2 linked regions of the Bryobacter aggregatus MPL3 genome follow. The protein of the gene in region 2 binds, or shares a complex with, the protein of the main gene of each other region. Links are inferred from orthologs where the notes say so. Each region holds a gene or a part of one and is shown on either strand. Other genes may lie near its edges.

Region 1 (10,681 bases), 4.0 Mb from region 2 along the record:
TCAGGCTCGAAACCACGGTATTGGCCGGCGCCGATTCGACATCGGCATGCTCGACAAACATCACCGTCTGGTTGATCGCAGCGGGCTCATCCTCGCCGCCAAAGCTGATTTGCAGATGCCCGGCATGAATGATGTCGCCGTTGGCCAAAGGAGTCGAGTTGGCGATGCGAAACCCGTTCACAGTCGTCCCGTTCTTGCTCCCCAAGTCCCGGACATGCCAGACGCCATCAATCTTCTCAAAGCTCAGATGTTGGCGCGAAAGCCCAAAATCTTCCGCATAACAAAGCTCATTGGTGGTCGCACGGCCTAAGCCAACCAGTGCTCCCTGAAGAGGGAAATTACGAGTTGCTCCGTCCTGCGTGCGAATGCTGAGTTCCAATGCCATGGGCTGACTCTTTATAGTAACGATGATGCGCCTTGATCTGCTCTACATTGGCAAAGCTCGCGACGAACACTCCAACGCGATGGCAGAAGAATTCCTGAAGCGCACCGGCCGCTGGGCCACCGTCTCCATGCGCGAGATCCACCCCGGCCGCTACGACCTCTTCGCCAAACACTCTGCCGCCCACAAAGTCTTCCTCGACCCGGCTGGCAAAAATTGGGATTCCGCCCGTTTCATCGAATTCACCGCCGATGCCGAACGTCTCTCCCGCGATATCGTCTTCCTGATTGGCGGCCACGACGGTCTTCCGCCCGCCTGGAAGCCCAAAGCCGACCTGCTTTTATCGCTGTCACCAATGACCTTTCCGCACGAACTGGCCCGGGCAATGTTGGCCGAACAGATCTATCGCGCCTTCGCCACCCTGCGCGGGCATCCCTATCCCCGCTAAACTGAAAGTTCATGTCTTGGTTTAAGCGCGACAAGCCCGGCGTCGATACCCCAAGCGATGCCGATCGCACGGTACGCACCGAAGGCCTATGGGTCAAATGCGAAGGCTGCAAGCAGATCATCTTCCGGCAGGATCTTGAAGAGAATCATAACGTTTGCAGCAAATGCAACTATCACTTCCGCATCGATGCACGAGAGCGGATGAATCTCCTCTTCGACAAGGTCTGGACGGAGTTTGACGCCGATCTGGTCTCCACCGATCCGATGACCTTCTCCGATTCGAAGCCCTATAAGGCCCGGCTCAAGGCCATGCAGGAGAGCACCGGCAGTAAGGACGCTGTCCTCAGCGGCCAGGGCCGTATCGGCACACACACAGTTAACGCCTGCGCCATGGAGCTGAAGTTCATTGGCGGCAGCATGGGCGCCGTGGTGGGAGAAAAGATCACCCGGGCCGTCGAGCGCTCGCTCGCAGGCCGGCAGCCGCTGGTTGTGGTCAGCGCCACCGGTGGCGCGCGCATGCAGGAAGGCGCCGTCAGCCTGATGCAGATGGCGAAGATTTCGAGCGCCCTGATGCGTCTGGACGAGGCGTCCATCCCCTACATCAGCATCCTCACCGACCCCACCACGGGCGGCGTCACCGCCTCCTTTGCCATGCTGGGCGATCTGAATATTGCCGAACCCGGCGCGCTCATCGGCTTTGCCGGCCCGCGCGTCATCGAGCAGACCATCCGCCAGAAACTACCCGAAGGTTTCCAGCGCAGCGAATTTCTGGTGGCCCACGGCTTTCTCGACGCCATCGTCTCCCGTCAGGATCTTCGCCCCTATCTCGCACGCAGCTTCGACTTTTTCGTGAACTGACACGGCATGGCTAGACTCCTCGCCTCCAGCCTTCTCGCGATCTCTGCCTTTGCCGCCGATTACGACCTCATCATCCGTGGAGCGCGCATCGTCGATGGCAGCGCAAACCCATGGTTCCATGCAGACCTGGCGATCAGTGGCGGCAAGATCGCCAAGATCGGGAACCTCACCGGCAAAACCGCCTCGCAAACCATTGGAGCCCAAGGCCGCATCGTCACCCCTGGCTTCATCGATGTCCACACGCACTCTGAAGGAGGCATCCTCCATCAGCCCCAGGCCGAAAACTTCCTGCGCGACGGCGTCACCAGCGTCGTCACCGGCAACTGCGGCGGCAGCGAACTCGACCTCAAAGACTTCTTCTCGAAGCTCAACCAGGCAAAGATCGGCATCAATCTCGCCACACTCATTGGCCACAATTCCATTCGCCGCGAGGTGATCGGGGCGGAAGACCGCAAGGCGACTCGGGCCGAAATGGAGCGAATGAAAGCGCTGGTCTCGAAGGCCATGGACGCGGGCGCGGTCGGATTCTCCACCGGTCTCGAATACGTACCCGGCACCTACTCAGCCACCGCCGAGCTGATCGAACTGGCGCAAGTCTCCGCGCGTTACGGCGGACTCTATGCGTCGCACATGCGCGATGAAGGCGACAAGGTGCTCGAGGCCATCGCAGAGGCGATCGAAGTGGGCAGGCAGTCTGGCTCGCGGGTCCAGATCTCGCACCTCAAGCAGGACACCAAAGCCTTCTGGGGCAACACGCCGCAGATGATCGAGCTGATTGAGAAGAACCGGCTCGCAGGCGTCGACATCACCGTCGATCAATATCCCTACATCGCCTACTCCACCACCCTCGCAACGACGCTGCCCACCTGGGCGCTCGCCGGCGGGCAGGAGAAGCTAGTGGAGCGGCTGCAAGACAAGGCCACCCGCAAGAAGATCTTCGACGAAACGCTCGACTTCAACACAAAGCGCGGCTATTCCGATTTCGAATACACAACCGTCGCCCGTTGCAGCTTTGAGCCGAGCTACGAAGGCAAGAACATCCGCCAAATCTCCGCGCTGCGCCGCTTGCCGCAATCACATGAATCAGACGTCGACACCGTGCTGCATCTGATGCAGCGCGGCGGCGTCAGCGTCGTCACCAAGGCGATGAGCGAAGATGATGTCGCGAGCATCATGCGCTATCGCAACACGGCAATCGCCAGCGACGGCGGCGTGGTCGCGATGGGCGCCGGGCGTCCGCACCCGCGCAACTACGGCACCAACGCGCGTGTCATCAACGAGTATGTGCGGTTGCGCAAGCTGCTTTCGCTCGAAGAGGCCGTGCGCAAGATGACTTCCCTGCCCGCTCAGACCTTCGGCTTCCGCGATCGCGGACTGCTGCGCGAAGGCTATGCGGCAGACCTCGTGATCTTCGATCCCGAACAGGTGCGCGACAACGCGACCTTTGAAAATCCCCATCAGTTTTCCAGCGGCTTCGATGTCGTTCTGGTCAATGGAAAGATTGCCGTCGATGGCGGCAAAATTACCGCGCAACGCGGCGGACAGGTGTTGTTAAGACAGTAGATGATTCAGTTCAGTCGAGTTGGGAAACGCTTTGGACATAAGGTCCTTTTTGATGACGTCAATTGGTTGATTGGCACCAAGGACCGCATCGGCCTGGTCGGCGCCAATGGCACCGGCAAGTCCACGTTGATGAAGATCATTGCCGGCATCGAGCAGATCGATTCCGGCGAGATGTCCACCATGCGCAACATGCGCATCGGCTATCTGCCGCAGGACGGCTTGAAGATGGTGGGCCGCAGCGTCTTCAATGAATGCGCCAGTGTTTTTGAGCCCATCCGGCAGATTGAGCGCGACATGGAAGCGGCTCTCCACGACATGTCCGATCTGGATCCCACCACCGAAGCCTACACTGCCGCGGCCGATCGATTCACCCGTCTCGATGCCGAATTCCGCGCCAAAGACGGCTACACCATCGACATGCAGGTGGGCACCATCCTCACCGGCCTTGGCTTCAGCAAGGACGAGTGGGCCAAGCCGTGCGAAGAGTTCTCCGGTGGCTGGCAGATGCGCATCGCGCTCGCGAAGTTGCTGCTCGAGAAGCCCGAAGCCCTCCTGCTCGACGAACCCACCAACCACCTCGATCTCGAAGCCCGCAACTGGCTCGAAGAGTACCTCCACAACTACCCGAACACCTTCATCCTCATCTCGCACGACCGCTACTTCCTCGACGTCACCGTCTCGAAAATTGTCGAGGTGTGGAACAAGAAAGTTAGTATCTATTCGGGCAACTACACGCACTACCAGCGGCAGAAGGAAGAGCGACTCGAGCAAATGCGCGCTGCCCAGCGCAACCAGCAGGACCGCGTCGCTCAGATCGAAGCCTTCGTTGATCGCTTCCGCGCCAAGGCGACCAAGGCGAAACAGGCCCAGAGCCGTCTGCGCGAGCTCGAAAAGATGGAGATGATCGAGATCCCTGAGGAGGAACCGATCATCCACTTCAAGTTCCCCGACCCCAAGCCCAGCGGCCGTGTCGTTGCTGAGTTCAAGAACGTCGCCAAGAGCTATGGCTCGAAGAAGGTGTTTGAGAACGCCAACTTCATGATCGAGCGCGGCGACCGCATTGCGCTGGTCGGCCACAACGGCGCCGGTAAGTCGACGCTCATCAAACTACTCACTGGTCTCGAAGGCCTGACGGCAGGCGAATACAAGCTCGGCCACAACGTCGAGTTCGACTACTTCGCCCAGGATCAATACAAGGCCCTCGACCCCGACTCGATCCTTCTCGATGACCTCTGCGCCACTGCTCCGAAGGCGACCGAAACCGAACTCCGTGGCCTGCTCGGCTGCTTTCTGTTCCGCGAAGAAGATGTCTTCAAGAAGATCGGCGTGCTGAGCGGTGGAGAACGCAACCGCTACGCCATCTGCAAGCTGCTCACCCAGCCCTCGAACTTCGTGCTGCTCGACGAGCCCACCAACCATCTCGATATGCGCGCCAAAGACATCCTGCTCGGCGCGTTGAAGAACTACGAAGGCACCGTCGTCTTCGTCAGCCACGACCGCTACTTCATCGACGAACTGGCCAAGAAAGTCTTCGAAGTCGCCAATGGTACGGTGAACATCTATCCGGGCAACTACGAAGAGTATCTGCGCGCAAAAACTCGCGTCATAGAGCCCGAAGCCGTCGTCGCCGCACCAGTAGAGAAAATCGCCGCCACCGAAGAGAAGACTTCCAATTCGAAGCGCGTGAATCCGATGAAGCTCAAGCAATTGCAGGATCGCTTGAAGCAAGTGGAAGCAGAAATCGCCACGCGGGAAGGCACTCTAGCGAAGCTCGACACCGAACTCAGCAATTACGTGAGTGCCGAAGAAAGTCTTCGTGTCTCGAGCGCCGCCGACCTCGAACGCTCTGCGATCGAGCAACTGATGGCCGAATGGGAATCAGTTTCGGAACAGCTCAGTTAGGCCAAATTGTCGGAGCATACACGGGGTCTGGATAGAGGACGCTCAGAATCTTATCGATGATCTGATGGCCGACATTCGGACCATTTGTCAGGATGACCGCGCCCTACTTGCGCTTCGGGTGAAAGAAGGCAAAGGTCTTCACATCGCTGTCCGCAGCGGTATGATCGACGATGATCTCCTCATTGATCTTGACGACATGCCAACCGAGGCCAAAGCCGCTGGCTACGCTGCAACGCTTCGGGTCTTTCGCTGCTTTGCAAAGCACCGAAGACATCTCGCGCGTCGTCTGATTGCGGGTGATCTTCCATCTCTCCGGGTCGCGCCGCATCGCCTCGATCAGGAACTTCGCATAATCGCAACGGTGGAGCGAAGCAGATCCGCCGCGGACCACTTCGTACGCGATTCGTCCTCCACCGGCTTCGCCTGTCTGTCCTTCCACCATTCCCGAGGCGTATACGAAGTCTCGTGCATCCCGATGGGCTCGAACACATACTGCTGGACGCTTCTCCGCAAAGTGCGCCGCATAATCAAAACCCTCGCCAGAGTATCCAAACGCAGTGCCTGGCTGCCATTGGAACTGCAACTTGTTCTTGGTTTGGTAACGCCAGTTCGGAAAGGCGCTTTGGTGAGACAGGCAAAGGCGCGTCGTCAGCAATTCATGCCAGTGGTTGTCCTTCACATCCTCATCCACCCAATAGGGAGAGATAGGTTCGTCCAGTGATAATCTGCCCGCCGCTGCCAGACGCAGCAACAGTTCGGCTGTAATGGGTTTCGTCAGGGAAGCAACGTTGTAAAGTGTCCGTGCATTCGCTGGCGGCCCGCCCGGCACCTGGTCTCCATAAAACGCAGTCCACACCAGCTTGCCATCCTCAATCCATCCAATCCCAACACCCGTCACTTGGAAGGCCTTGAGCCAAACCGGCATTCTTTCGTTCAATCGACTCGGCTGTGCCAGACACGCCATCGAGATCAGGAGCATCAGGAAGATCCGCAGAACTCCTAGACAGGGCACCTGCCTTCCGGTTAGCCAGCTAAACTGAAAGAATGAGACGTCGCGACCTGCTCTTGTCTGCGCTGGCCCTGAAGGCCAGTCCAGCAACTGCCCAAACCAAGGGTGAGTGGCGCAACCAGCAATCCGGCATGGCCTACCGGCAGCTGGGCCGCACCGGCTACATGGTGAGCGAGATCGTGATGGGCGGCAACACCATCTCTCCGAAAAACTACGATCATGTGCTCGCCGCGATCGACATGGGGCTCAATTATCTGGACACCGCGCCCGCCTACGGGGGCGGCCAAAGTGAGCTTGGTTACGCCGAGGTCCTGAAGATCCGCAAGCGCGACCAGTTCTTCCTGAACTCCAAAGTCTCGCTCTGGGATATCAATCGCAACCGCCTCTATCAGGACATCTACAAGAGCCTCGACGACACCGAACAGAAGCGCCTGCGCCATCTGGCGCTCGATGAGATTGCCCGCCGCAAGGCGGACGCGCCCGACTACTTCATCAATTACTTCAACGGCCAGCGCGATGAACTCGACCAGGCCTCGCTCGCCAATGTCATGGCCGCGCAGTATGGCAGCAAGATCGATCGTGCAAAAAATTACCGGCAGCTCATCCTTGATAGCGTCGACCAGTCGCTGCAGACTCTCGGCACCGATCACCTCGATCTGCTGATGTGCCCGCACGGCGCCAATACACCTTACGAAATTCAGAATCACCCGGAGATCTTCGAGGCTTTCGAGACCTTGAAGAAGGCTGGCAAGGCCCGTCATCTCGGCCTGTCCTCGCACACAGACCCCGGCGGCGTTCTCGAAGCCGCCGCCAAAACGAAAATGTATTCGGTGGCGATGGTCGCCTACAATATGGTGAACTCGCCCTACGTCAGTGGCGCAATCGCCGCGGCCAAGCAGTCCGGCATGGGCATCATCTCAATGAAGAGCGCCCGGCCCTTCAATTTCCGAGCCCCGCGCGAAACGCCCGCAGCGCAGATGAACCAGTTGCACGCCGCGGTTCCCGGCGATTTGAAGCCGATGATGAAGGCTTATCTCTGGAATCTGCGCAACCCGAATCTCACCGCCGCCATCTCCGAGATGGCCACAATGGAACACGTCAAAGACAACGTGCCGCTTGCCGGCGCGAAGGAGAAGGCAGCTTAAAGGATGTTGAAGGCGAAGTATGAACGGTGGCTCGATCGCTGGGAGACCGATCTGGCTACCCGGTCCACCGACCGCGTGGTGCGCCCCTTTGAATGGGGTACGGAATGGCTCACCGATCTGAATCTGCCGGGTCTCCGGGCCTACGATGGACAGAACCCCGAAGCCTGGATCCGCGAAGTGAACCAGGCTGCGATCAAGAACGGCAGCGACTTCTTCCAGCACACAACGCCGAAAGATTTCACGCTCGACGGCGAATGGCTGCGCTTCACCTCTCCGGTGGATTCGCCCTATCCCGAAAACAATCTCGTCGAAGCCCGCTGGTTCCCGATGCCTGAGGGCAAAGAGAACCGCCGCAAGCGCGCCGTCATCGTCTTACCGCACTGGAACTCGCACGCCGAACAGCATGTCGCCCTCTGCCAGGGCTTCCAGAAGCTCGGCATCCCTGCCCTGCGCCTGAGTCTGCCCTATCATGACCGCCGCATGCCGCCGCCGCTCACCCGCGCCGACTACGCCGTGTCTTCCAATATCGGACGCACCATCCACGCCACGCGCCAGGCCGTTCTCGACATCCGCGCCTGCGTCGATTGGCTCGAACAAAGTGGCATTGAGCACATCGGCATCGTCGGCACCAGTCTCGGCTCCTGTTACTCCTTCCTCGCTAGCGCCTACGACAAGCGGCTGAAGGTCAATGTCTTCAACCATTGCTCGGCCCGCTTCGGCGACGTCGTCTGGACTGGCCTTTCCACGCGCCACATCAAGAAGAGTCTCGAGGAGAATCTCAGCCTCGAACGCCTCCAGGGTGTCTGGGACGTCATGAGTCCCCGCTTCTATATGGCGCAGTTTGCCAAGCAGCAAGAGAAGAAAAACCTCTTTATTTACACCACCTACGACACCACCTTCTTGCCGCGTTACTCGGAAGAGATCCTCGCCGACGTCAAGAGCCACGGCGCACCGCATAAATTGGTCATCCTTCCCTGCGGTCATTACACGATGGGCGAGACGCCCTTCAAGTTCATCGTCGGCTATCACATCATTTCTCACATTGCTCGAAAATTAGGCTAACCGCGTCCCCATGCGTCAGTCTATTGGACAGATGCAGGGGACTGACGCCGAGATCATCGGTCTGATCCGCAATGGCGACAAGAGTGCCTACAAGGTGCTCGTGGATCGTCACAGCCGGATGATCTTCCGGGTTGCCTACCGCATCACTCGCAACGAAGGAGACAGCGAAGATGTGGTGCAAGAGAGCTTTTTACGGGCCTATCGAAATTTGGAACGCTTTGACGAGCGAGCCAGCTTCGGCACCTGGCTCCAACGCATCGCAACCAACTGCTCGCTCGATCTGGTCCGCAAACGCAAGCACACGGCAGACACTGGCGGCGAGGTTCCGGACTACGCCGACGCGGCCCCCAAGCCCGACCGGCTCCTCGAAAGCAGCCGCATGCGCGAGCAACTGGAGCGCGGCATGCAAACCCTGAGTGAGCAGGAGCGCGAAGCCTTTTTGATGCGCCACATCGAAGGGCAATCGATTCCCGAAATCAGCGACAAACTGGCGATCGGCATCAGTGCTGCCAAGCATAGTGTCTTTCGTGCAGTGGAGAAATTGAGGCGTTATGCAGCAGGACGATGAAGAGTTGATCATCCCTGAGCCCGATGCCGCGTTCGAAGATCGCATCTGGGCCCGGGTCTCCCGGCAGATCGATCAGGAAGCGAAGAAAAGCTGGAACTGGAAGTGGTTTGCCGTGCCCGTGCTGGCAACAGCGGCGCTCGCCATTGCCTTCTTCGCCGGACGGGTCAGCAAAGACCCCGACGGCATCACCGCCATTGCCTATCTGCCGCAGGAAAAGATGCTGCGCGCCGCCACCGTCGAGCACCTCGATCGCAGCAAGATGGTGCTGATCGAAACCACCAACAGCATCGGCCACAAACTGCCACGGGGCCGGGCCGAAGAACTCATTGCCAACAATCGCCTGCTCCGCCGCAGCGCGGTGCAGGCAGGACAAATCCAAACAGCGGAACTGCTCGAAGAACTCGAACGAATCCTCGTCGAGATCGCTCGCAGCCCCGAATCCATGAACCGCGAGGAAGCCACGGCACTCCAGGCACGCATTCGTGAACAGGGTCTACTCTTTCGCGTGCGCCTTCTCGAAAACGAACAGAAACAACCCAAGGAGCTAGACGCAGAATGAAACTGCTATTGCCATTGACCCTCACCGGCGCCCTGTTGCTGGGCTACGTTGCGGACGAAAAGAATTACCAGGAAGCCCTGTCCAGAATCGATAGCCGCGATTACAACGTCGCACTTGCCAAGTTGCGCACAGAGATCAACTCGGCCACTTCCCGCGCCGACGCAGCGATGTACTGGAGCGCCTACATCAAGAACAAACTCGGCGAGCGTAACGAGGCGCTGAAGCTGCTCGCCGACATGCAGCAGAAGTTCGGCAAGAGTTCCTGGATGGACGACGCACGCGCTCTGCAGCTCGAAATCCAACAGGCCTCCGGCAAGAAGATCTCCCCTGAAGAGCAGGCCGACGAAGACCTCAAGCTGATGGCGATCCAAGGCCTCATGAATGCCGAACCCGAACGCAGCATCCCGCTCCTTGAGCAGATCTTAAATTCCCAAAAGAGTCCTCGGCTGAAGAAGCAGGCTCTCTTCGTTCTGGGCCAAAGTAGCAATAGCAAGGCGCAGGAAGTGATCGGCCGCATCGCCAAAGGCACCGGCAATCCCGAGCTGCAAAAGATGGCCATCCACAGCCTCGGTATCGGTGGCAAAAAGAATGCCCCCATCCTCGAAGACGTCTACAAAAGCTCCAGCGACCTCGCCGTCAAGAAGGAAATTCTGCACAGCTTCATGATCATGGGAGAGAAGGATCGTCTCGGCTCTCTGGCCAGGAGCGAACCCGACGAATCGCTGCGATCGCAGGCCATCCACCAGCTCGGCATCAGCGGCGGCAAGGAGTATTTGGTCCAGCTTTACGGCACGGAAACCAGTCTAAAAGTGAAGAAGCAGATCATGCACGGCCTCTTCGTCGGCGGAGCCGCCAAGGAACTCGTGCAGGTGGCCCGCTCTGAAAAAGATCCGGAGTTGAAGAAGGAAGCCTTCCGCTCGCTCAGCATGATGAACAGCAAAGAAGCGACAGACTTTATGATGGAGATCCTCAAATGAAATGGCTCCTCCTGATCACCTTCGTCGCAACAGTAAACGGTCAGGATTTGGGCGCGGCCATCGCCGCCGCGCCCCCGGAAACATGGGTCGGCTATGAGGTTCCCATGCAGTCTGGTCGTGGAACCATTTGCAGCAACTGGAATGGTAACAACAGCAGCATCCACACCTACCAATCCAAGCTGATGCTCGACGGCCCGCGTACGATGAAG
Region 2 (10,810 bases):
GGTTTGCCAAGCGCTTCGGCATCGAGCGCAACGGCAACGTCCACGAAGACCCGCACGCGGAATTCACCGGCAAGAACATCCTCTACCTGTCCAACCCCGACACCGATCCCCTACCTGAGGAACTCCGCGCCAAACTGCTCGCCGCCCGCAACCAGCGCGTCCGCCCGCATCTCGACGACAAGGTGCTCACCTCCTGGAACGCGCTCATGATCTCGGCCTTCGTCACCGCAGGCCGCGCCCTCAACGAGCCCCGCTACCTGGACGCAGCGATTGCAGCAACAAAGTTTATCGAAGACAAGCTACTGACAGCAAACGGAATCCTGCTCCGCCGCTACCGCGATGGCGAGGCTGCGATCCCCGGCTTCCTCGACGACTATGCGAGCTTCGCCTATGCGCTGATCGACCTCTACGAGGCCACTGCAAACGAGCACTACATCGACCTCGCCCGCAAGCTCGCCGGCGATATGACCGACCTCTTTGAAGACCACGAAGCCGGTGGCTTCTACTCGACCACCGAAGCCGATGCAAACGTCCTGTTGCGCATCAAGGACGATTACGACGGCGCAGAACCGAGCGGCAATTCCATCGCTGCCCAAGTGCTGCTCCGTTTGGGGGAAGATCCGGAGAAGACCTTCCGCGCCTTTGCCAAGCGCATGGGCACCATGCCCCGTATGGTTGGCGCTCTGCTCGCGCTGCCGCCGCGGCAGATCATTCTCGAAGGCGAGGATGTCTCCGAATACCGCAAAGTGCTCGACAAACGCTTCCTGCCCTTCCACCGGATCCTTTACCGGCCAGAGGGCCAGAAGCCGGGCGCTTATGTCTGCGAGAACTTCGTTTGCCAGTTGCCCGTTCACAACGGGAGCGATTTGGAGGCGCTGCTAAACTCTACTCATGTCTGATCGTGTTACGACTCTGCACGGCAACCCGCTGAAGCTGGTTGGCCCTGAATTGAAAGTGGGCGACAAAGCCCCGAATTTTGAACTCACCGGCTCCGATATGAAATCGGTGACTCTCGGCGATGGTGGCACGGTGCGCATCATCAGCGTCGTGCCGAGCCTCGACACCCCGGTCTGCGATGCGCAGACCAAACGCTTCAATGATGAGATCGCCAAGATGGAAGGCGTCGAAGTCTACACGGTCTCGATGGATCTGCCCTTCGCGCAGAGCCGCTGGTGCAGCAACTTCGGCATCGACAAGGTCAAGATGCTCAGCGACCACAAGAATGCCAGCTTTGGCACCAACTACGGCACGCTCATCGAGCCGCTCCGCTTTGAAAGCCGCGCGATCTTTGTCATCGATAAGAACAACGTCATCCAGCACGTCGAGTACGTCAGCGAGATGTCCGAGCATCCGGCTTACGAGCCGGCTTTGGCCGCCGCAGACCGCCTCAAGTAGAACAACCACGCCGCCGCAGCGGGTACCAACAACAGAGTCCCTGGCTCTGGGACAGGTGCCACCTGCGGCGGTGGTGCGTCTGGAATCGGATTTTCACCAGGCGGAACCACAATCGGCGGGTCAACTTCCGGCACGATTGGCGTCCCAGGAGGCTCGTAAATCGGAGGAAACGGCGCTCCCGGCGGAAAAACCGGCCAGTCTGGGGGTTGCACGGTGGGAGGAAGCACACCAGGATTCGGCCCGGGCATGAAGAGCACTGAAGTGCTGGTTGAGGGCACAGGAACGTAGAAGATGGGCTCCGGGCCAGTAGGAAATTCCAAGGGCGGCTGCGGATTGATAATGATGCCGGGAACCGGCGGAAACACGGGATTCGTCGCGATATAGACAAAGGGAGGATGCGACTCAAGCACCGGAGATTCATTCTGACCACCACTGCTGAGGCCGCCAGGCAACCCACCGCCGATCATACCGGGTCCGCTATTAAGAACGCTGGGAGCAATGGGAAAGAGACCATCCGGCAAGTCATGCTGCATCGTAGCAATGGCATTCGGCATTTGGTTCGGCAGCACGAAAGGCAAACCGGAATCCTGGCCATTCGCCTCGCGAACCATGGCTTGAAAAACAGGACCATCCCAGCTCGGGGCATCGAGAACAGCTTCTGAAGGCTCCGCATTTTTTTGAACCGGCCCCTTCGCCTGGAGCGAAACCCGGTTGCCACAGCGCCCGCGGAGCACGTTCACACCGTCACTCAGCAAAATCTCGCCGGGTTTGAAAGCAAGACGTTTCGCCGTCCAGAAGATACGGTCCCCGATGCGGTAGGAAACATAGCCGGTTGCAGGCCGCGTCAGCCGGAAAGCCTTGAGCTTGTCAAAATCGATTCCTTTGTAATGCTCCCGGACCACCGGGTCGATCGCAACCTTCGCTTTGACTTCCTTCTGGTCGAGTGTGCCCCCAGGCACAACAGAGAAAGGAAATACCTGCCGTTTTGACAAGTCAACTTGATGATTGGGCTCAACCTCTACGGCATGAAAACGAGCGGCGACTTCGTTCTCTTTTCTCGATTCACGGGAGCAAGCGAACTGAAGTCCCGCGACAAGCAGTACCAGCATTCCTTCTTGGATTCGACGATTCATATACTTCTACACTCAAAATGGTAGCGTCGGATATCTTAGTTTTGAGGCCATGTTTTCTAAACTCTGAATGTAGTCGGTAATGGTACCATTTCAGCTTGCAGAACTCCTCTCCAAACCCGTCTCAGCTGTCCCTGCGAACGAGAGTACTACGCGGATTGCTCGCCGAGAAAAAGGTGGATGCAATTGTCCTCAGTAGCCTCGTAAACATCAGATACTACACCGCTTTCACCGGATCGAACGCGCTGCTCCTGGTCGACGGCAAAGGACTCAGGTTGTTCACCGACCCCCGGTATACAACCCAGGCGAAGGAACAAGTCTCCTGCCCGGTTACGGTCGCCAAAGGGCCTCTTTTAAAGGCACTAGAGACTAAGGCGAAAGCCCTAAAATATAAGAAAATTGGCTTCGAGGATGCCCGGGCTTCCTATGGATTTTCTAAGGCCCTGTCGGCCATGGGGAAACTCGTGCCGCTCGGAACGTCTGCCGAAAGGCCCAGGTGGGTAAAGTCCGAGGAAGAAATCGCGGCAATTCGCGCGAGCGTCCTACTGAATTCCAAGGCATTCGCAAATGCGATGAAGCGCTTCAAGCCCGGCATTCGCGAAAAAGACCTGGCCACCGAGATCGATTACCAACAACGCAAGCTGGGTGCGGAAGGCCCAGCCTTTGACACGATCGTGGCCAGTGGTGCGCACTCTGCCTTACCTCATGCGAGCCCGCGGGATGCCAAGATCGAGCCGGGTGGCTTTCTGTTGATCGATATGGGTGCGTGTCTCCATGGCTATATGAGCGACATGACACGTACGCTGGGCGTCGGCACAATGCCGGAGCAGGCGATCCGGATGTATGAGGCGGTCCTCGAATCGCAATTGGATGCGCTGGCTGCCATTCGGCCGGGACGCACTGCGGCGGACATCCATGCGGCAGCGGTCAAAGCGCTAAAGAGGCACAAGCTCGACAAACTTTTTGTCCATTCCACCGGCCATGGACTGGGACTGGAGATCCACGAAGCTCCGCGGCTAGGCAAAGCAGACCAGACGGTGTTGGAAGCGGGAATGGCGATTACCGTCGAACCAGGCGTTTATCAGCCCGGATTTGGGGGCGTTCGGATCGAAGATACGGTGATCGTGACGGAAAGCGGAGTAGAGATTCTCACACCGACCCCAAAAGGTTGGACAATAGTAGGTTAGACCCTGCGATGAATATTGAAGAGATCAAAGAACTGATCCGGCTCGCCGATGAAACCGGCGTAGCGGAACTGGAAGTACAGCGTGGCGAGAACCGAGTCCGGATCCAGCGCGCGGCCGTCCGGCAGGAAGTGATTCTGGCGCCTAGCGCCGCTCCTGTGGCGCCGCCACCCGCAACTGCGGCAAACGCTGCGCCCATTGCGCCCAAGGACAACCTCTACACGATCAAGTCCCCGATCGTTGGGACCTTCTATGAGTCCCCGTCCCCCGAGGCCGGGCCCTTTGTGAAGGTGGGCGATCCGGTTACGGCGAAGACGACCGTTTGCATTATCGAATCGATGAAGCTGATGAATGAGATTGAAGCGGAAGTCTCTGGCGTTGTGGTCGCCAAGCTGGTAGAGAACGGTAAGCCTGTTGAATATGGCGAAGCACTGTTCACGATCCGGCCAAACTAAGGCGCCATGTTCCAGAAAATTCTGATTGCCAATCGTGGCGAAATCGCCCTGCGCGTCATCTGCGCAGCCAAGGACCTTGGGATTAAGACCGTTGCGGTTTACTCCGAAGCGGACCGGCATAGCTTGCATGTCCGCTTCGCGGACGAAGCGGTTTGCATCGGTCCCGCCAAGAGCGCCCGCAGCTATCTCGACATCCCGAGCGTGATCAGCGCGGCTGAGATCACCAATGCCGAAGCGATCCATCCCGGCTATGGCTTCCTCAGCGAGAATGATCGCTTTGCCGAAGTCTGCGGCATGAGCGGGATCAAGTTCATTGGTCCGACGCCCGAAGTGACGCGGATGATGGGCCTGAAGCAGAAGGCGCGCCAAGTGATGAAGGAAGCCGGGGTGCCCGTGCTGCCCGGTTCGCCGGAAGCGCTGACCAGTGCCGAAGAAGCACTGGACTATGCCGCCAAAATCGGCTACCCGGTGATTCTGAAGGCGGCAGCCGGCGGCGGCGGACGCGGCATGCGTGTGGTCCATTCCGCCGAAGAACTGCCGAACCTATTGGCGCAGGCGCAGAACGAAGCTGGTGCAGCCTTTACGGTGCCAGATATCTATCTCGAGAAGTACATTGGCGCCCCACGGCATATCGAGTTCCAAGTGCTCGCCGATGAGCATGGCAATGTCGAGGTGTTGGGCGAGCGCGAGTGCTCGATCCAGCGCCGGCACCAGAAGTTGATCGAAGAAGCTCCTTCTCCTGTCATGAGCCCGCAGTTGCGGGAGGAGACCATCGCGGCCCTGAAGAAGGCGCTGAAGGCGATTGGCTATCGCAACGCCGGCACGGTGGAATTTCTGATGGATGAACAGGGCAAGTTGTACTTCATTGAAGTGAACGCCCGCATTCAGGTGGAACATCCGGTGACCGAGATGATTACGGGGATTGACCTGGTGAAGTCGCAGATTCGCATTGCAGCTGGCGAGCGGCTGGAAGACATTCTCGAGGGACCGATCCGCCTGAATGGACATGCCATTGAGTGCCGCATCAATGCCGAGCATCCCGAAACTTTCGCACCCTGCCCTGGCAAGATTACCGGCCTCAATCTGCCCGGTGGCATTGGCGTACGCGTGGACACCGCTGTCTATACAGACGGTGTGATTCCGCCTTATTATGACTCTCTGGTGGCAAAGCTGATCGTCCATGGCCGTGACCGTACTGAAGCGATCGCGCGGATGAAACGTGCGCTCGATATGTTTGTGGTGGAAGGGATCTACACTTCAATTCCGCTGCAGCGGAAGATCATGGACGATGAAGATTTCGCTTCGGGCAACTTCGACACGACCTTTATCGCTCGCAAACTCGCTTCGATTCAGAAGCACTAAGAGAGATTCGCTTTGCGCGAACGCTTCGTTGCCCTTGGACTGATCACGGTTCTGGCCGTGGCCATCACAACGGAGCTCCTCAGCGCCGTGCACTGGATTGGGCGGCCAGCGATTGCGATTGTCTGGGCGGCCATTCTTGCGCTCTGGACGATGGGCCTGCGCGGGGTGAAGTGGGATTTCTCGTGGGAGTGGATTCCGGTTGCCGGGATCTGGGCTATTGAAGGCTTTACGGCACTGGTTAGCCCGCCCAATTCCAGCGACGCGATGGCATATCATATGCCTCGCGTCGTGATCTGGATCCAGCAGCATAGCGTCGAGTTCTTCGCAACGCCTTATCTCAACCAGATCATGCTGCAGCCCCTGCATGAGTATCTGCTGCTGCATTTTCAACTCTTGAGTGGCGGAGACCGCCTGGCCAACTGTGTCGCCTGGCTTTCCACCGGCGGATATCTGATTGCCGTCAGCCTATTGGCTCGTAACCTAGGCGCCGGCACGCGAGGACAGGCACTGGCAGCCTTTTGCGCCGCCACTTTACCGAACGGGATCATGCAGGGCTCTGGCGTAAAAAATGAGGCGCTGTTGAGCTTCCTGCTGATCACGATGGTCTCCTACGCGCTCTCTGGCCGGAAGTGGGCTGTGGCAACAGCTTGCGGGCTGGCCTGCTTGACCAAAGGCACTGCGTTTCTCTTCTGCGGCCCGCTGGTGCTCTTGCTGATTCCGCGGGCGATTCCCCATGTGGCGCTGCTGGTACTGCTGATCAACGGCCCTTTCTTCTGGCGGAACTATGACCTGAGCGGATCACCGCTTGGCTTTGATTCCGCCCAAGCGGACGGCCGCTACCGGTGGCGGAATGAGTATCTCAGTTGGCAGCCCCTTGCCTCGAATCTGATGCGCCATCTCAGCGAACAGATGGGGTCAGGATCACAGCGTTGGAACGACGGGGTCTATGCGATGACGCTCCAAGCCCATGAAGCCTTGGGCCTGCAGGCCAGCGATCCGGCCATGACCTGGCGAGGTGAAAAGTATGCGGCTCCCCGGCGGACGCTACATGAGACGGACTCGGCCAATGGCTGGCATCTGGCGCTGCTGGTGGGGGCGGCGATCTATCTGGCCTGGAAGCAGGACAAGCGGGCACTGCTGATTCTGGGGGCCATGGCGATGGGAACAGCAGCGTTCTGCTTCTATCTGAAGTGGCAACCCTTCATGTCGCGCATGTGGCTGCCGCTGTTCAGCCTTGGCATGGCGCTGGTGGGTGTGAGCCTGGCCCGCATGCATTGGCTTGTACAAGTTAGCATTTGCTTGCTTTTCCTGAGCGGTGCGCGGCTGATGCTGTTCAAGAACTGGGTGAGACCACTACGAGGACCGGAGAACATGTTCCAGTTCACGCGCGAGGATCTTTACTACAACGACATGAAACCGTGGAATGTGCGGAAGCAGTATGACGAGACAATGCAGCAACTGCGGGCTTCTTCCTGCCGCGATCTGGCGATGGATATCAACATATTTCAGTTGGAGTATCCGATTCAGGCGCTACTGCTCAAAGAGCATCCCGACACCCGCTTTGTCCACGTGAACACCACAAACCCCTCGAAGAAGTACGAAGCACGAATGGATGCGGTGAAGCCCTGCCTGCTGGTTTGCTTGGCCTGTGATCGCTGGGTGGAAACTATTCCCGCTCCGCCACGGCCTTGAGACGATCCAGATCTTCCGCCATCTTCGCCGTAGCCATCCGCATAATGATGGGCTGCAGGAAGCGGGCAAATCCGTAGTTGAAGTGAAAAGTACTGGAGACGGTGAGGGCGGTTCGATTGCCGCCGAGATCTTCCAGCAAGTAGTTGGTGGTGCCTGAGAAGGTCTCTCGTTCGATGAGCTTTACCGTGAGACGCTTCGGAGCTTCATCCACCGTAATCTCGGACTGGATCTCGATCTGTTGCGCGGCGTTGTTCTGGTCCGTCATGACCCAGACTTCTTTTGTTCCAACGCCCTTGGCGCCAGGCGTCAGTTGCTTGATTTCCTTGAGCGATCCGACCCAGGACTTTGCTTTTACAGGGTCATCGAGATAAGTCCAGACAACAGCAGCAGGCCGATTGATTTCCACCCGGTTGCTCATCGAATCGGCACCTTCGCGAAGGCCCATGAGGAAAATGGTGGCTGCAATCGAGCAGACCAGTGCGAGAAAGATGAGGAGAGCCCAGCGGACGTATTTCATTTTCATTCGCTCCGAGGAGATACCTAGCTAGTCTACAACCCGACGCGGCGGGAGAGTCCGAAAACGCGACGGGGATTTCCAAAAGCGGACAGTCGAGGAAGCATCTAGACACAAGAATCACTGTTTTTCCTGGCATTTCGATTGCTTCTGAGCAGATATGCGGATCTCGTGGGAGCCAGTGCGGTCGTTGGCCAGGATGCCGATCTTCACTGGGATTGCCCTGCTGACACTGTCGATTGCGATTGGAGTGAACACGGCCGTATTCTCGCTGCTGTATCAGATTCAGTTTGTTCCTCTGGCGGTGGAAGAACCCAAACAACTGGTGCGGCTTTGGGAAACTTCGCCCGAAGGGGCAAGCGAGATTCCCGTGTCCCCTGCAAACATTGTCGACTGGACCCGACAGTCGAACACGCTGCTTGATAGCGCGACGTGGATCCATGCAGCAGCCCGGCTCGATGGAACAAGCGTTGAGATTGTCGAAGGCCAGATGGTGAGCCCGAATTTCTTCGAGGTGTTGGGCGTGAGGCCGGCGCTGGGGTCGGGATTTCAAATCGCCGATGGGCGCTATGGAGCTCCGCTGGTGGTGATGATCAGCGACCGCTTGTTCACGCGACGCTATGGGCGGGATGCTTCGATTGTGGGCCAGTCGATTCCTGTGAATGGCCGGGACGCACTCGTGGTGGGCGTGATGGCTGCCGATGCATTCACGATGGGGAGCCCCCATTGCGATGTGTGGCTGCCCCTGCGCTTTCATCCGAAGCGCAAGGATCGTACCCATGTGGGGCGATATCTGAATGTCGTCGCACGACTTGCGCCTGGAGTGAGCATTCAGACGGCGCAGCTTGAGTTCAATGGGATCGCCCGGCAACTCGAACAGAAGTATCCGCGTTTCAATGCCAGATGGGGCGTGCGCGCCGTTGCGCTGCAAGAGAGTCTCACCGGAGCGCTCCAGCAACCGCTGCGGTGGGGTGCAAGCGCAGGATTCGCCATGCTATTGCTGGCTTGTGCCGCACTCGTGAAATGGTATCTGAAACGGCAGTCCAGGAGATCGCGAGAGCTGGCTCTCCGTGTGCTGCTCGGTTCGAGAAGGCTGCACTTCTTCCAGCTTTTCGCTGCGGAAGGACTTGTCCTGGGATTGGGCGGGGCAGTGTTTGGGCTGGCGTTGGCCAGGAGGCTGGTGGCGGAAGTTTGTGTATTTGTTCCCCAGATGGACAGTATGCGGTGCGATTCCATTTTTATCGGAATTGCTTTGGGACTGGGGATTCTTTGCGCGGTTCCCTTCTCCGTCGTGCCTGCGATGAGCATCCGCCTGGAGACGCGGGGAAATAGTCGCTTGCGGTAAGGCCCTGGATTCCTGCATTCCGCTGGGCTATATTGTTTTGCAACTCCATGTACACGAGTTCCGCACGCTCCGCGCGCGGTATGCTCGGCCCGCCCTGATCGCCCCGGCCGGGGCCCCGAAATCACAGGAGACACTCCCCATGCTTGCAGCAATGCCACAGTTGAAAGGCTATTCCCGGCGTCACGCGATGCGTGCCGCTACAATTCTCACCGCAGGCGCCGCCCTGCCCTTCTATCACGAGTTTGCAATGGCACAGGATGCAGCAGAGCGGCCCCGCGGCATGCGCGGCGCCATGCCAGCAGATGCCGTACGCATTGGATCGAATGAGAACCCGCTGGGGCCCTGTGCCGAGGCTTGCGAGGCCATCGCGAAGATTGCCAAGTATGGTGGCCGCTATTCGCCGTTCAATGAGCAGGGCGACTTCATCAGGGCCGTTTCCGAAGTGGAAGAATTGAAGCCGGAGTTCATCGCGCCCTATGCCGGATCGAGCGATCCGCTCCATCGCAGCGTGCTTGCATTTACGTCGCCGACCAAGGGATTAGTGATGGGCGACCCTGGCTATGAAGCGGGCGCGGGCACGGCGAAGTTTGTGGGCGTGAAGGTGACCCGGGTAGCGCTGCAGAAGGCAACCTATGCGCATGACGTGAAGGCAATGCTCGCCGCCGACCCGAATGCGGGCGTCTACTACATCTGCAACCCGAACAACCCGACCGGGACAATCACGAAGCGCGAGGATCTCGAGTGGTTACTCGCAAATAAGAACAAGGATTCGATTCTGCTGCTCGATGAGGCGTATATCCACTTCAGCCAGGAGATGCCGGGCAGCGACCTTGTCGCCAAGGAGAAGGATGTCATTGTGCTACGGACTTTCTCGAAGGCCTTTGGCATGGCGGGGATTCGCTGCGGCATGGCGATGGGGCGTCCGGATCTGCTCGCGAAGTTGCGTCCTTATGGCTCAGGGATGCTGCCGATTACGGGGCTGGTGGCCGGCACCGCAAGCTACCGAGCGAAGGGGCTGGTGGCAGAGCGCCGCGAGATCAATGCACGCGTGCGCGGCGATGTGCTCGAGTTTCTCGAGAAGAAGAATATCCAGTACATTCCAAGTGTGTCCAATAAATTCATGATGGAGGCGGGACGGCCGGGCGCCGAGTTGGCACGGGCTTTGGCGGCCGAGAAGATCTTTATCGGACGCACCTGGCCGGTGTGGCCGACGATGGTTCGGGTGACGGTGGGCACGCAGGCGGAGATGAACCAGTTCAAAACCGCACTGGCTAAAGTGATGTCCTAGGCGGGCGATAATCGGTTATGGAACCGAGCATTTCCGACTTGTTCCGCAGCCATTCGGTGCGGAAGTTGCGAGACATGATGGCGTTGATTGAGAAGTGGTGTGCGGGGATGAGCGAGGAGCAGGTGTGGCATCGCGAAGTCCCCGACGCCAATTCTGTCGGGAATCTTCTGATGCATCTGGAAGGCAATCTCGGCCAGTTCATTGGGCATTCTCTTGAAGGGAAACCGGATGTTCGGGTGCGGCCCCTGGAATTTTCGACGCGCGAAGGGATTGAGAAGGCAAGCTTGCTGTCTGCGCTGCAAGCGCGCATCGAACAAACCTGCCTGTTGGTCGAGAGGATCGACGATGAGGGTCTGAGGAAGCCGGTGACCACGCTACATGGCCAGATGACCGGGCTTGAGGTGATTTATCAAGTGGTAGGACATCTGCAGCAGCATACCGGACA

Evidence for each region.
Region 1: the proteins of accB (region 2) and accD are in contact, whole or in part, in a solved structure (PDB 8UXZ), measured with the Escherichia coli proteins. The link is inferred for Bryobacter aggregatus MPL3 from one-to-one orthologs.

The regions. Positions count from the first base shown.
Region 1 is NZ_JNIF01000003.1:35,151-45,831, forward strand. Bases 1-2,764 are described here. They hold accD (acetyl-CoA carboxylase, carboxyltransferase subunit beta), read left to right. Parts: upstream 1-841; coding sequence 842-1,687; downstream 1,688-2,764. Other genes in these bases: M017_RS27230 (SpoIIE family protein phosphatase), read right to left, coding at 1-385; M017_RS0100530 (23S rRNA (pseudouridine(1915)-N(3))-methyltransferase RlmH), read left to right, coding at 408-830; M017_RS0100540 (N-acyl-D-amino-acid deacylase family protein), read left to right, coding at 1,694-2,764. Also shown: more of M017_RS0100540, read left to right, coding at 2,765-3,250; M017_RS0100545 (ABC transporter ATP-binding protein), read left to right, coding at 3,251-5,152; M017_RS0100550 (serine hydrolase domain-containing protein), read right to left, coding at 5,256-6,164; M017_RS0100555 (aldo/keto reductase), read left to right, coding at 6,197-7,306; M017_RS0100560 (RcgR family putative quorum lactone hydrolase), read left to right, coding at 7,310-8,368; M017_RS0100565 (RNA polymerase sigma factor), read left to right, coding at 8,379-8,936; M017_RS0100570 (hypothetical protein), read left to right, coding at 8,920-9,495; M017_RS0100575 (HEAT repeat domain-containing protein), read left to right, coding at 9,492-10,472; M017_RS0100580 (hypothetical protein), read left to right, coding at 10,469-10,681.
Region 2 is NZ_JNIF01000003.1:4,077,615-4,088,424, reverse strand. What follows is about bases 2,550-5,442. They hold accB (acetyl-CoA carboxylase biotin carboxyl carrier protein), read left to right. Parts: upstream 2,550-3,720; coding sequence 3,721-4,164; downstream 4,165-5,442. Other genes in these bases: accC (acetyl-CoA carboxylase biotin carboxylase subunit), read left to right, coding at 4,171-5,442; M017_RS0118910 (M24 family metallopeptidase), read left to right, coding at 2,624-3,712. Also shown: M017_RS0118925 (thioredoxin domain-containing protein), read left to right, coding at 1-899; tpx (thiol peroxidase), read left to right, coding at 892-1,395; M017_RS0118915 (PEP-CTERM sorting domain-containing protein), read right to left, coding at 1,356-2,387; more of accC, read left to right, coding at 5,443-5,526; M017_RS0118895 (hypothetical protein), read left to right, coding at 5,539-7,218; M017_RS0118890 (SRPBCC family protein), read right to left, coding at 7,193-7,735; M017_RS0118885 (ABC transporter permease), read left to right, coding at 7,932-9,077; M017_RS0118880 (pyridoxal phosphate-dependent aminotransferase), read left to right, coding at 9,229-10,365; M017_RS27960 (DinB family protein), read left to right, coding at 10,383-10,810. UniProt on the Escherichia coli protein: This protein is a component of the acetyl coenzyme A carboxylase complex; first, biotin carboxylase catalyzes the carboxylation of the carrier protein and then the transcarboxylase transfers the carboxyl group to form malonyl-CoA.